DNA from 3 places in the Pseudoglutamicibacter cumminsii genome. Region 3 is predicted to be linked to each of the others. Evidence: riboswitches for the same ligand, from Rfam matches in the RefSeq annotation. Region 3 holds a riboswitch; each other region holds the start of a gene.
The links. Region 3 has a riboswitch for S-adenosylmethionine ahead of JOD50_RS06950 (O-acetylhomoserine aminocarboxypropyltransferase/cysteine synthase family protein). Riboswitches for the same ligand answer to the same signal wherever they lie in the genome.
Positions count from the first base shown of each region.

Region 1 (4,669 bases), 420 kb from region 3:
TCGGAAGCATCGCACCGCCCCAGGGCATATGCTCAGGGCAGTTATTTCTGCGGACGAAAGGGCTATGGCGACGTGGAATTTGCACGGCCAGAAGTTTTCTTGACCGTCGATATCATCGCGCTTGTCATCAACGGGATCATGGGCGGGGTGATTGCTCGGCGACTGAACTTTGACCCCGTCGGTTTCGTCGTCATGGCGATCGTCACCGCGCTCGGCGGCGGCATTGTCCGCGACCTCATGATCGACCAAGGCCCACCCGTCGCAACCACCAACCCGTGGTATCTGCCGGCCGCGATCCTAGGTGCGTTCATCGCGTTCCTCATGCCGCTCAACGGCAAGTGGACGACGCGCACACTCACTCTGCTGGACGGCCTCGCATTGGGTGCGTGGTCGGCCACCGGAACCCTCAAAGCGCTCTCCGCCGGCTTGGATTGGTTACCGTCGCTTTTGATGGGCGTCATGACGGCGGTGGGTGGCGGCATGATCCGCGACTTCATGGTCGGTCAGGTCCCGACCGTGTTCAGGCGCTCCCCGCTGTACGCGACGGCCTCGCTGTTCGGTTCGGTACAGATGCTGCTGTTTTTCTACCTCAAGCTCTCCGACTGGGGCATGTTCGTTGCGATGTTCAGCGTCGGAATCCTGGTGATTCTGGCCCAGAAGTACAACCTATACTTGCCGGGCCCCACGGAAATCCGCTTGCCTCGCCGCCGCATCCCGTCCATCTTGCGGCGTGAGGCCCGCAGCGCGAACCCGTCCACGGGCGCGATCCCGGTGATCGATGCGGCGGCTGGCTCCCGTACGGACGGCACCACAGACTCAGCTTCCGATGCGGTGGCCACTCATGGGGAAGCCGGCGGCTCGGTCACTCAGAACCAACGTCTGAGTCAGCAGCGAATTGAGCACCAGCACCGCATCCATAAACGGCGGGTCCAACAAACACAATCCAAGCGAGCACAAGCAAGGCAAGCTTCCGCATCCAGCCGCGCAGCCACCGGACATCTCACATCGGCGATGCCTAAATGGCGCCTCAAGCAAGCACGTAACAACCGCTGAAGCGCGAGAGCCGTTAACGACGCAACCACCGCATCGGGCACTTTCGCTACCTTGCGAACGTGCCCATGTTGAGCAACATGACACACACGCCCACCTGATTTGCGTGAGGCCGCCTTCGTCACCCACTATGGACACCACAACCATCCAGAGCGGCTGAGAGATCTGGCTCTACGACGCCGCAGCAACCACCCCGGTTACGACGGGCATGGTGCTCACGCCAGGATCGATGGAGTGACAAAGCATGACATTGACGTCAACACCCGCGCATCAAGCCGCCTCCGCACAGGACGCATCACAGGACACAGCACAGCTCGACGCCAGGCAGCTCAGCGCCGAAGAACATCAGGCGTACTGGGCGGAACAGGCCGCCCAGCTCACCTGGGAGACCCCTTGGGACACCGTGCACACGCTGACCCCTCCCAACCCTGAAACTCAGGAAGGGCTCCAGCAAACTTGGTTCGCGGGAGGCACCCTCAACGCCGCCGTCAACTGCGCAGACCGCCACGTAGCGGCAGGCAATGGGGACAAGGTCGCGCTCTACTTCGAAGGCGAGCCCGGCGACCGCCGCACCGTGACCTACCGCGAACTCACCGAGGAAGTCTCGCAAGCCGCCCACGCGCTCACGGAACTCGGCATCGGCCGCGGCGACCGCGTCGTGGTCTATCTTCCGGTGCTCGTCGAGACCATCGTCATCACGCTTGCTTGCGCACGCATCGGGGCTGTGCATTCGCTCGTTTTCGGTGGCTTCAGCGCGGAAGCACTGCGCTTCCGCATCGAAGACACCCGCGCCAAACTGCTCGTCACGAGCGACGGCCAGTACCGCCGCGGCAAAGCCGTGCCCGTCAAAGACATCGCGGACGAAGCCGCGTCCGGCGACAATCAGCTTGAGCACGTGCTCGTGATCGACCGCACCGGCCACCGCGACATCCCGTGGACCGAAGGGCGCGACATCTGGTGGGACCAGATCGTTCCGCGCCAGCCGCGCGAGCACACAGCGGAAGCGTTCGATGCGGAAAACCCGATGTTCATCATGTACACCTCTGGAACCACAGGGAAACCGAAAGGCCTTGTGCACACGACGGGCGGCTACCTCACCGGAGCAGTAGCCACCTACAACCAGATCTTCGCCCACCCGGCCCCAGAGCAACGCGCGGGCGACGTGCACTGGTGCACCGCAGACCTCGCGTGGGTCACCGCCCACACCTACGAAATCTACGGACCATTGGGGGCCGGCGCGACGCAGGTTATCTACGAAGGCGTACCGAACGCACCACACCCTGGCCGGCACTTCGAAGTCATCCAACGCTACGGCGTGACCTCCTACTACACCGCACCAACCCTCGTACGATCGCTCATGGGCTGGTTCCCAGACGGCATCCCGGCCGAATACGACCTCTCGAGCATCCGCCTCGGCGGAACGGTGGGTGAAGCCGTCAACCCAGAGGCCGCCCGCTGGCTGCGCCAACAGATCGGCCGCGACACCTACCAGCCAGCCAACCCCGAAACCGGGGAGCCTGAGCGCGGCATCAGCATGGTCGACACGTGGTGGCAATCAGAAACCGGCTCCACCATCCTCACACCGCGGCCTGACGCAACCACCGTTAAGCCCGGCAGCGTAGGACGTGACATGCCAGGAGTCGCAACCGTGGTCGTCGACGACCAAGGCAACCCAACCCCGGCCGGAACCCAAGGCAACATCGTGCTCACCCAGTTCCCGCCATCCATGGCGCGCACCGTGTGGGGCAATCCGAAACGCTGGTACACCTCCTACTGGAAGGCCTACGCCGAATACGGTTGGTTCACCGCAGGCGACGGCGCGAAAATCGATGCCGACGGCGACACCTGGATTCTCGGACGCACCGACGACGTCATCAACATCTCGGGTCACCGCCTCTCGACCATCGAAATCGAGTCCGCACTCGTGACCGACCCCGGCGTCGTGGAGGCCGGCGTGTGCCCCGTACCGGACGCGAAGACCGGCCACGCGGCCAACGCATTCGTTGTCCCGGCGGATCAGAGCTTGCTCGGCGAGTCCGCCGACAAGGACGCTGTCGCGGAGTTCACGCAACGGTTGCGCGACACCGTAACCAAGGGGATCGGCCCCATCGCCAAGCCGGCCCGCATCATCCTTGTGCCCGACGTACCGAAAACCCGTTCCGGCAAGATCATGCGACGCATCCTGACCCAGGCGTGCACCGGCGAACAGCTCGGCGACACCACGAGCCTGCGGAACGAAGAATGCATCCCGGACGTCCTGGAAGCCGCCCGGAGCTAGCTGGCGGTGCGGGCATACACGGCACTCGCGCGAGCACATCCCACACCCGAGAAAATGCGCGATTTAAGCTGATTTGAGATCAGTTCGTCCAAACTTCGATGGGCGGACTGCAGGACCCCCAATGTGAATGTGCATTGCGTCACTGATCGGCCTAGTCTCGATGCATGCGTTCTAGCAGAGACACGTCGTCAGAAACCGACGCTTCACCTCAGGCCGGGCTGCAGGCTGAGCAGGCCGGGCAGCAGGCTGAGCAGGCCGGGCAGCAGGCTGAACAGACATCCCTCTCCAAAGGCCTGACCGGGCGCCACATCCAGTTCATGGCGCTCGGTTCCGCGATCGGAACCGGGCTGTTCTATGGGTCAGCGGACGCTATCAAGGCCGCTGGCCCCATCGTTCTGCTCGCCTACATCGTGGCAGGTGCCGCGGTGTTCATCGTGATGCGCGCCTTGGGTGAGATGGCGGTGCGCAACCCCGTCGCCGGCGCGTTTTCTGACTACGCGACCCGGTACCTCGGACGCTATCTGGGGTTCACGACCGGCTGGACGTACGTGTTCTGCATGCTCGTCGTCTCCATCGCGGACGTTACCGCGGTGTCCGTCTATATGGGGTTGTGGTTCCCTAACGCGCCTCAATGGATCTGGGCTGCGGCGGTCGTGTTGCTGATCGCGGGCATCAACACCCGGCACGTCAAGGTGTTCGGTGAGATGGAGTTCTGGATGTCGATCATCAAGGTCGGCGCCGTTATCGCGATGATCCTCGGCGGCATCGCGATCCTGATCTTCGGCATGAGCGTGCCGGGCGAGGCCACCCCGGGCCTTCATAACCTCTTCGATCACGGCGGCTTGGCACCTAACGGCGTGATGGGTATTTTGGCGTGCCTCACGATGGTCGTGTTCAGTTTCGGTGGCATTGAGACCATCGCCGTGACCGCGGGTGAAGCCAATGATCCGCACACCGCGATCCCACGCGCCGTGAACTCTGTTCCGATCCGTATCCTGCTGTTCTATGTTCTCGCTTTGGGCGTCATCATGACGCTGGTTCCGTGGAACCACATGAGCTCGGACACTTCACCTTTCGTGCAGATTTTCGCGGCGCTGGGCATTCCGGCGGCTCAGCACATCTTGAACGTTGTGGTGCTCACGGCCGCGATCTCCGCGATCAACGCGAACTCGTATGGTGCCGGCCGTATGTTGTTCGGTATGGCTCACTTGGGGCAATCGCCACGAGCGTTCACACGGACCACGGGTAAGGGCGTTCCGTGGGCTGCGGCGCTGCTCATGATGGGCGCACTGACCGTAGGCGTGGTTTTGAACTTCCTCATGCCGGAGTCGGCTTTCGCTG
Region 1 covers NZ_JAFBCO010000001.1:1,115,372-1,120,040, reverse strand. The annotation lists gene JOD50_RS05175 (TRIC cation channel family protein) at 73-1,053, shown strand; SAM riboswitch class I at 1,191-1,286, shown strand; gene acs (acetate--CoA ligase) at 1,295-3,328, shown strand; gene JOD50_RS05165 (amino acid permease) at 3,493-4,669, shown strand, end outside.
Region 1: another riboswitch for S-adenosylmethionine. It lies ahead of acs (acetate--CoA ligase); the one in region 3 lies ahead of JOD50_RS06950 (O-acetylhomoserine aminocarboxypropyltransferase/cysteine synthase family protein).

Region 2 (4,669 bases), 320 kb from region 3:
GCAACGACTACCACCTGTCAAAAGACATGAACTTCATTGGCCTGGCCGGTCGCGGCGGTGGCCTGTCAGAAAAAATCGCGGTCGAGCGCCGTTGGGTGCACAAGATTTCGAAGGATATTCCCCTCGACCAGGCCGCGCTCATCGAGCCGTTCTCGGTAGCCGTGCACGCGGTTGAGCGCTCGGGTGCCAAAGCCGGCGACGTCGCTATCGTCGGCGGTGCCGGGCCGATCGGTGTGCTCTGCGGTGCTGCGCTCAAGGCCATCGGAGCCACCGTCGTGGTGTCTGAGCTGAGCGAACTGCGCCGCCAAAAGGCACTCGACTCGGGTGCCGCCGACTACGCCTTCGACCCGCGCGAGGTCGACGTGGTCGAGAAGGTGCGCGAACTCACCGACGGTAAGGGCGCGAATGTCGCCATCGAGGCCACCAGCGTGCAGGTCGTGCTTGACACTCTGATGGATGCACTGCGTCCCACCGGTGTGCTGCTGATCGTCTCGATCTGGGGCCACAAGGCCGACTTCGACATGCACAAGCTGGTCATGAAGGAGATCGACATGCGCGGTTCGATCGCGTACGTCAACACGCATCCCAAGACCATCAAGATGGTTGAGGAAGGCAAGGTCGACCTGAAGCCATTTATCACCGGCAAGATCGGCCTTGACGACCTCATCGACAAGGGCTTCGACACCCTCATCAACCGCAACGAAACCGCGGTAAAAATTTTGGTGTCGCCCTCGGGTGAGGGTCTCGAATAGTCCCAACGAAGTGCGTGCATCCTGATGCGCACGCTGAACGCCCCGCAGTTTTGCTGCTGCGGGGCGTTCGCTTTGGGTCCGGGCGGGCTGCTGGGGCTGTTTTGTGACACTAGGCTTGGAGCATGTCTGAACTGTCTTCGCGCGCATCCGCAGAAATTGAACTCGTAAACGAACACGGCACCAATAACTACGGCTCGCTGCCGGTGGTGCTCGCTGAAGGCAAGGGTGCCTGGGTCACCGATGTAGACGGTAAGCGCTACCTCGACGCCGTGATGGCATACTCGGCCGCAAACTTCGGCCACTCGAACGACAAGTTCATCGATATCGCCTGCGCCCAGATGCGCAAGCTCGACGTCACGTCGCGAGCGTTCTACGCCACCGCTTTGGCGAGTTCGCCGAGGCGATCACGAAGCTGTCAGGCCTCGACCGCGTGCTAATGATGAACACCGGCGCCGAAGCCAACGAAACCGCGATCAAAGCCGCCCGCAAGTGGGGCTGCAAGGTGAAAGGCGTGGCCGCCGACTAGGCCAGAATCATTGTGATGCGCGGCAACTTCCACGGCCGTACCACGACCATCATGTCGTTCAGCGATGACGAAAACGCGCGGGATGGATTCGGTCCGTTCACACCGGGACGCCGTTCCGTTTCCAGGTCGAGGGCATCCTGCCCGATATTGTCACCTGTGCAAAATCGCTGAGTGCCGGTCTTTACCCGGTGTCGGCGGTGCTCGGCAGCAACGAGGTGATGGGCGTATTCACGCCGGGAACGCACGGTTCGACCTTTGGCGGGAACCCGGTGGCAACCGCGCTCGGTAAAGCGGTGTGTGACGAACTCGCCACCGGCAGGTGGCAGGCGCACGCCGAAGAACTGCATCCGGTGCTCTTTGATGGACTGCGCGCGCTGCTCGGGCACGGTCTCACCGAGGTGCGAGGTGTGGCGCTGTGGGCGGGTGTTGATATTGACCCTGCGGTCGTTTCGGGCTCACTGCTTCTTAAGTCCGCGAAGGTCCTCGGACCGAATGGTGTGCGGCAGGGGTATTACGGTCAGGACATTAACCTGACTACCTAGAACCTGGCGCGTATCAACATGTTTTTGCATGACGTGAACTATGACAAGTTCAATATCGCGCACGGGGATACGCTGATTGATCCGCAGCATTGGGATGGTCAGCCGTGTGAAGCGATTGTTTCTAACCCTTCGATTCTTATTTAATTCTTGTTTAATTCTTGTCAGCAGTGTCAGCTACACTCAAATCACAATCAAGAAGTCTGACGTGAAGCCTCTCAGCTTGTCGACTAGCAACCGCTTATCGCTAGCGGTGCTCCTGGGAGAAGATTGGCCCTCGATCAAAAGAATCGAGTGGAAACAGCGACATTCAAGGAAATAATCATGACCAATCCGAGCTTCTCTTCGGATCACGATGATTCTGACCGCCCCGGCGGCCCCCTCCAACACAGCGCGGACATCGCCAAGTGCACTGACTATGCTTCTTTGGGGCATCAGATGCACTGGGTTCGTGCTCGAAGAGCGATGCTGAGCGATGATTGGGAACCTGCGCAGATCATCACTTCGATAGGGCACCAGCTTATTTTCGTGACGGGTAGTGGCATCCATCTAATGTGGAACCATGATCCGATCTTTCTGTCGAGTCGTGTCAACCTCGCAGCCCAAGCAGAGGATGTTGAGGTCATGTGGTCGGCTAGCTTCAGTATGCTCACTATCCGCGTTGGCGATAGTCGGAGCTGGTGCTGTGTCGGTCTCCAGGACGGCCCGATAACCCCCTGCACGTTCTGAATAGCGGTGGCTTCTCTTAGCTCGAACAAGCTGTGTCAGAGGTGGGCGGGGTGTCTGTGTTAGCGTTCTTCACCCTCGCCTCCATCGCCGCCGCATCAAGCTCAGCGCAGGCCGGCTCGTTCAGCCAGCGCCTGCGCCGTAACCGAGCGCGAATCCGGGCCCACACCCTGCTGAGCGACCGCGGCCGGCGTTCCTGTTGCGAGGATCTGGCCGCCCTCGTCGCCGGCTCCCGGGCCGACGTCGATGACGTGGTCAGCCTGCGCGACCACCCGGAGGTCGTGCTCAACCACGACCACCGTCGCGCCATCCTCGACCAACCGCCGCAACTGCGCAAGCAGCAGGTCAACGTCCGCGGGGTGCAGCCCCGTCGTCGGCTCATCCAGTAGGTACAGGCTGTGCTTACGGCTGGAGCCGCGTTGCATCTCGGAGGCGAGCTTGATCCGTTGCGCCTCGCCGCCCGAAAGCTCCGGGGAACCCTGCCCCAGCCGCAGATAGCCCAGACCGAGCGCGTGCAGGAATTCGACCGAGCGTAGAATCCGCGGCTCCTCCGCGAAAGCCTCAAGCGCCTCGTCCACGGTCAACGCCAAAACATCCGCGATGCTGCGGCCGTTCCACTGCACCTCAAGGATCTCCGGCCTATAACGCTTGCCGTGGCAGGCCGGGCAGGTCGTGTACGTGCCCGGCAGGAACACCAGCTCGACCTCGATGCTGCCCGCGCCATCGCACTCGGGGCAGCGGCCCTTCGTTGTGTTGTAGGAAAAGTCGGATACCGACATGCCGCGCCGCTTAGCCTCGGGTGTTGCGGCGAAGAGCTTGCGGACGTGGTCGAAAAGGCCCGTGTAGGTCGCGACGGTGGAACGCACAGTGCGGCCGATCGGCTTTTGGGTGATGTGAACCAGGCGGCGGATCTTATCCAGCCCCGTTGCGCTCTCCACCCGGAAGTCCTCGGAAGAGTCGGAACCTGGCGTGAGCTCAGCGTCCGCGTCCTCGGCGGTGGCCTCATCGGCGCCAACCACCTGCTGGGCCGAACGCGCCGCCGCGTCAGCCAGCACCCCGGTGACCAAGGTGGACTTGCCGGAACCGGACACACCCGTGACCGCGGTGAGCGCGCCGAGCGGGAAGTCGACGTCGGCCCCGTCGAAAGCGCGTGCGTGCACGCCGGTCAGGCTGATGGATTCACCGGTGCCGGCCGGGGTGTCCGTCAGTTCCGGGAACTCCGCGTTCAACGCGGCAGCAGTGGGGGAGCCCAGCTGCTCTGCTTTAGCGCGGAACTCGCTCGTGGGGCCGGAGAACACAAGTTGACCGCCGCGCTCGCCGGCGCGCGGGCCGATGTCCACGATCCAATCGCATCCCGCCACCAGGGACATGTCGTGCTCCACCAGAAGCACCGAATTACCGGCGTCGATGAAGCGCTGCAGAAGCTCGGAGACCGCTTTCCGCTCCACGACGTGCAGGCCGGCCGAGGGCTCATCCAGCACATAGGTTGTGCCGAACAGGTTCGAGTTCAACTGGGATGCCAGCCGCAGGCGCTGATGCTCACCCGCGGACAAGCTGCGTGCCGGGCGGGAGAGGCTCAGGTGGCCCAGCCCCAGCTCGATAGCCGCGCGCACCGTGGGCAGCACCTGATCCAGCAGTAGCTTTTCGGCCTCGTCGTGCTCGTTCCACTGCTGCTTGCTGATCCCCTCCACACGCTGGAGGCGGTTCTCCAGCGCGGACAGCACGTCCTTCAAGGCCAGGTTGTTGAACTCGTCGATCGCGTAGCCGGCGTAGGTGACCTGCAAGGTGTCCGGCTGGAAGCCGCGGCCCTGGCAGGTGGGGCACGTCGATGAATGCATGAAGGAAAGCACGCGGCGGCGGTTCTTATCCGACTCGGTTTCCGCGAGGGTGTCGGTGAGGTATGTGGCTACCGAGCGCCATTTGCCTTTATAGGACCCGTGCACAGCGTTTTCGTCCCGCACCGGGTGGACGGTGACCACCGGCTGTTCGTCCGTGAACAGGATCCAGTCGCGGTCCTTTTGTGGAATCTCCCGCCACGGGATGTCGATGGGGTAGCCGAGGGTGCCCAGGATGTCCCGGAAGTTCTTGCCCAGCCACGCCCCGGGCCATGCGGCGATCGCGCCGTC
Region 2 covers NZ_JAFBCO010000001.1:1,210,423-1,215,091, forward strand. The annotation lists gene JOD50_RS05545 (2,3-butanediol dehydrogenase) at 1-752, shown strand, start outside; gene JOD50_RS05550 (aminotransferase class III-fold pyridoxal phosphate-dependent enzyme) at 875-1,189, shown strand; gene JOD50_RS10520 (hypothetical protein) at 1,189-1,278, shown strand; partial or broken gene JOD50_RS10740 (aminotransferase class III-fold pyridoxal phosphate-dependent enzyme) at 1,425-1,691, shown strand; partial or broken gene JOD50_RS10745 (N-6 DNA methylase) at 1,713-1,949, shown strand; SAM riboswitch class IV at 2,010-2,126, shown strand; gene JOD50_RS05565 (hypothetical protein) at 2,142-2,546, shown strand; gene JOD50_RS05570 (excinuclease ABC subunit UvrA) at 2,648-4,669, opposite strand, start outside.
Region 2: another riboswitch for S-adenosylmethionine. It lies ahead of JOD50_RS05565 (hypothetical protein); the one in region 3 lies ahead of JOD50_RS06950 (O-acetylhomoserine aminocarboxypropyltransferase/cysteine synthase family protein).

Region 3 (4,669 bases):
GCCGCGCTCATCGCGGCCAGCAGAACCCAACGGCAGCTCCTCGCCTTGCGGCGAGCGCCCAAAGCGATGGTCGAGCTCGGCAGCGGAACGGTAGGAAACGTGCGCAAGACGGCGCGCGATACCCAGACCACGCTGTGGGCCGGTCCCGTTGCCGTGACCGTAATAGTCACCGCCGTGGAATTCAGGATCGAGTCGGATCGCTTGAGTCTGGATCTGCGCGAAAGCGATCTGCTCAGCCGAGGACTCCGCGGTCGCCGCGATCACGGCGCACCGCTTGACGTGCTCCGGATAGCTCGCGGCCCATTCGAGCGCACGGGCACCACCCATCGAGCCGCCCACAACCGCATGCCATGCATCGATGTTGAGCGCCTGCATGAGCCGGAACTCAAGCGCAGCCATGTCGCGGATCGTCACGAACGGGAACCGCGAACCATACGGCTGGCCGTCCTCGGCCAGCGATGCGGGGCCGATCGTTCCGGAGCATCCGCCAAGCGCCGCCGGAACCACCGCGCAATACGTATTGGTGTCCACGGGCTTACCCGGCCCCACGACATCGCGCCACCAGCCCGGCTCCGGTGCAGCCGCGGCCGTGGATGCCGCATCGTTGGCTTGCGAGCCGGCAACCGCATCGTCGGCTGGCCCGCCGTCCGCAGCATGAGTATCGCCGGTCAACGCATGCAAGACCAAGACGGCGTTGCTGCGGTCCGCATTGAGCTCGCCGAAAACCTCATACGCGATGTGGGTCTGCGGCAAGTGACCGCCCGTTTCCAGATCCAGCGGCCCTAGAGAAAGGATCTTCACGCCGTTCTCCGGGGCGTTGTGCTGCAAGTGCTCTCGTACATCCAACGTCATGACGCTGCCTTCGCTTAGTACTTTTGCTTGATGGGTTCCTGACGATTCCGTTGCCGGGCGCCAGCAAGTGGCGCTTCCCGTGCGTTATGCGCGGGCGGCGTGGAATGCGTCGAAACCCTTCTGCAGGTCAGCGATGATGTCGTCGACGTGTTCGAGGCCCACGGATAGACGGACCGTGCCCGGGCCAACGCCGGCGGCCTTCTTCTCTTCAGGGCTCAGCTGCGAATGGGTCGTGGACGACGGGTGCGCGACAAGCGAGCGAACGTCACCCAGGTTGGCAACGAGCGAATGCAGCTCGAGCGCGTCCACGAAAGCGCGGGCGGCTTCTTCGTCTTCCTCTGCGTCCTTGATTTCGAACGAGACGATCGCACCCACGCCGTTCGGTGCGTAGTGGCGGCCGCGTTCGTACCACGGGCAGGACTTCAGGCCCGCGTAGATGGTCGCGGAGACGTCGTCCCGGGCTTCGAGCCATTCAGCGACCTTCTGCGCGTTTTCGATATGCCGCTCAACGCGCAACGAGAGCGTCTCGAGGCCCTGAGCGATCAGGAACGAGTTCATTGGGGAGATCGCCGCACCCGTGTCACGCAGCAGCTGCACGCGGATCTTGAGGATGTAGGAAAGGTTCGCGCCCAGAGGCGAACCGACTCCCATGTCGCGGCCGTAGACGATGCCGTGGTAGGACTCGTCCGGCTGGTTGAAGCCCGGGAAGCGTTCCGGATGCTTGGTGTAGTCGAAGTTGCCGGAGTCGATGATGGCCCCGCCCATCACGGTTCCGTGGCCGCCGAGGTACTTGGTTGCGGAGTGGACGACGACGTCGGCGCCCCATTCGATAGGCCGCAGCGAGTACGGGGTTGCCAGCGTGTTGTCGATGATGAGTGGCACACCGGCTTCGTCGTGTGCGATTGCGGCGATGTTTTCGATGTCGAACACGTCTTGGCGTGGATTGCCGATGGTTTCGCCGAAGAACGCTTTGGTGTTCGGCTTGATCGCGCGGCGCCAGGCGTCGAGATCGTCTGGATCCTCCACGAAAGTGACCTCAACGCCGAGCTTAGGCAAGGTGTGCTTGAAGAGGTTCTGGGTTCCGCCGTAGAGGGATGGCGAGGCGACGATGTGGTCGCCGGCTTCTGCGACGTTGAGGATCGCATAGCTTGTTGCGGCCATGCCGGATGCGACGAACAGCGCGCCGACACCGCCTTCGAGGTTTGCGATGCGGTTTTCGATGACCTCGGTGGTTGGGTTGTTGAGGCGCGTGTAGATCGGGCCGAGCTCGCTCAACGCGAAACGATTCGCCGCCGATTCGGTGTCCGGGAACACGTACGCGTTGGTCAAGTGGATCGGTAGAGCCTGCGACCCCGTGACTGGGTCTGGCGTCTGGCCGGCGTGAATCTGACGAGTTTCAAATTTCTGCTGGGACATTAAAAGAGCACCCCTTGCTCACTGTGAGGGGCTTGCCCGCGCATGTCAGACGACGACAACGCTTGAAGAGGAAAAGTTACGTCCGCCCGGTTACGGGCGGGCATAGCCCGCGCTTGCCACAGCGGCATTCCCGTGTGGCCAGGTCCTCACCCGGGGCACCCCGCCGCGGACGGAGGGTTGCCGGCCAGCAAACCGGGGTTTTGCACTGGCACTCATGACCTTGCTCATTAGCGTACAGCACTGATGAACGACGAGGCCAGAGCGTGTTCACAATGTGAACCGCGCCGCGCATCGGCGTTTATTTCATGACCTTTCGCGAAGACCTACAGGCCCTTCCCAGTCGCATAAACAAGCACATCGGAAACCTCAACTTAGGCAAACCTAAGTAGAGATGTAGCTCACACAGTGCCAGATTTAAACCATGAAGCTCGACCACGTTTCTTACGCATGCGGGCCAGAGGGCCTGACGACTACTGCTGACCGTATCGCCGAGCAGCTCGGACTCCGATACGTCAAAGGAGGCGTGCACCCACGCTTCGGAACACGCAACGTGTTCTTCCCACTCCGCAACCACCAGTACCTCGAAGTCGTCGAGGTACTCGACCACCCGGCCACGTTGCAGCAGCCATTCGGCAAAGCTGTGCGTGAGCGCTCCGAGATGGGCGGCGGCTGGATGGGCTGGGTTGTTTCCGTCGACGACATGACCCCAATCGAAGAACGCCTCCAGCGCGGTGCTGTCCCTGGCTCCCGTAAGTTCCCGGACGGCCGCGAACTCACGTGGCGGCAGATCGGTATCAACGGGCTCATCGCAGACCCACAATTGCCTTATTTCCTGCGCTGGGATGAGGGCTTCGAGGACCTGCACCCGTCCATGGCCGAAGAGCCACACGGTGAAATCGTGGAGCTCACGATCTCCGGCAACCGCGACCGCATCGACGAATGGCTCGGCCACCCAGGTGAAGACTTCAAGGGCAACGTCGTGTTCAACTACACGGCCCCTTCCGGGATGCCAGGCCTGCAGTCGGTCACGCTGAAAACTCCTCAGGGACTCGTCACGATCTAGCCGCCGTAGCGCGCCGCTAGCGGCGGTAGTGTGCGGCTAGCGGCGGCGCGTTTTAGCTGCCGTAACCGAACCAGGTAGCCAACAGCGGGTAGCCCACGAAAGCTACCGCGTCGAGCAAAAAGTGCGCCCAAATCAGCGGCATAACACGGTGCTTCCGTAGGTAATACATCCCAAAGATCACGCCCATCGCTACGTTGCCGATGAACGGCCCGATGCCCTGATACAGGTGGTATGAGCCGCGCACCACAGCGCAGAAAAGGATGATGGCTGCAGGGCCCCACTTGAGTGTGGAGAGCCGCTCATGCAGGTACGCGAGCACCACGACCTCTTCGAGTAGCCCGTTCTTGAGCGCCGCCAACAGCAACACCGGAATGCTCCACCACACATCCGGTAGGCCCGATGTGGTGATCGCGGTCGTGATGCCCAACGCGCGGCCCGCCGCGTACACTCCGAGCGTTCCCACCCCGATCAGCACAAAGAAGCCGACGCCTACAGCGGCGTCCGCACCCCATCGTCGGCCGTCAATGCCCCACCTGTGCAACGGATTGTTACCCGGCCAACGGGACACCAGGTAGATCACGAGCGCGACCGGCGCGAGTGCAAAGAAAATCCCCGCAAGCTGATACAGCAGATCGATCCACGGGCGCGTCCCCGTTGACGTGTTGAGCGCCGCTGTGCCGGAAGAAATCGGGCCTCGCGTGATGGTGTCGAGCAGGTCAATGAGGGCGTAGACCCCGGACTTGCCGAGCGACAGCGCCAAAACGATAGCGATCTCCCACCCCAAAACCGCGCGCGACGGAACAGCCTTCGAAGTAACCGCCTGCGGCGGCGCGGCTTGGTCATGCCCGGTGTTCGAATGTGGGGGTTGGGAACTCATGCATCCGATTATGCTCGGTAGGCTGGTGGCATGGCCAGGGAACCGCTCCGTAAAGAAATCGAACGCGCCGCTGCTTTGTACCCTGATGCCGCTTGGGTATCCGGCCGGGTTGAGGAATCGGGTAAGTCGAATGTGGTTCTGATCCCGGGGGATCCAGTTCCTGAGGTTGTTTTTCGGATGGCGCGTACGCGTGAGGAAGCCCTCGCGCAGCCTCACGAGGCCGCTTTGGTGGACGCGCTGGCCCCGCATGTTCCGTGGCTCGTTCCCGAGTCCCGTTCCGCCGTCGATGCGGCTGGCGGGATCGTCCAGCGGTTTATCCCTGGCTCCGCGCACCCGCTGCGTGAAGGTGACCCGGCTGTGTTGGGGCGAATTGTTGCCGACCTGATGGCGGTCCCTCGCGATGCGTATGAAGACTTGGTGGGTGCCGCGTGGGATGCCGGGCCGGAGTGGACGCAGGACCG
Region 3 covers NZ_JAFBCO010000001.1:1,531,126-1,535,794, reverse strand. The annotation lists gene metX (homoserine O-acetyltransferase MetX) at 1-852, opposite strand, end outside; gene JOD50_RS06950 (O-acetylhomoserine aminocarboxypropyltransferase/cysteine synthase family protein) at 937-2,268, opposite strand; SAM riboswitch class IV at 2,373-2,488, opposite strand; gene JOD50_RS06945 (VOC family protein) at 2,690-3,331, shown strand; gene JOD50_RS06940 (CPBP family intramembrane glutamic endopeptidase) at 3,384-4,208, opposite strand; gene JOD50_RS06935 (phosphotransferase family protein) at 4,239-4,669, shown strand, end outside.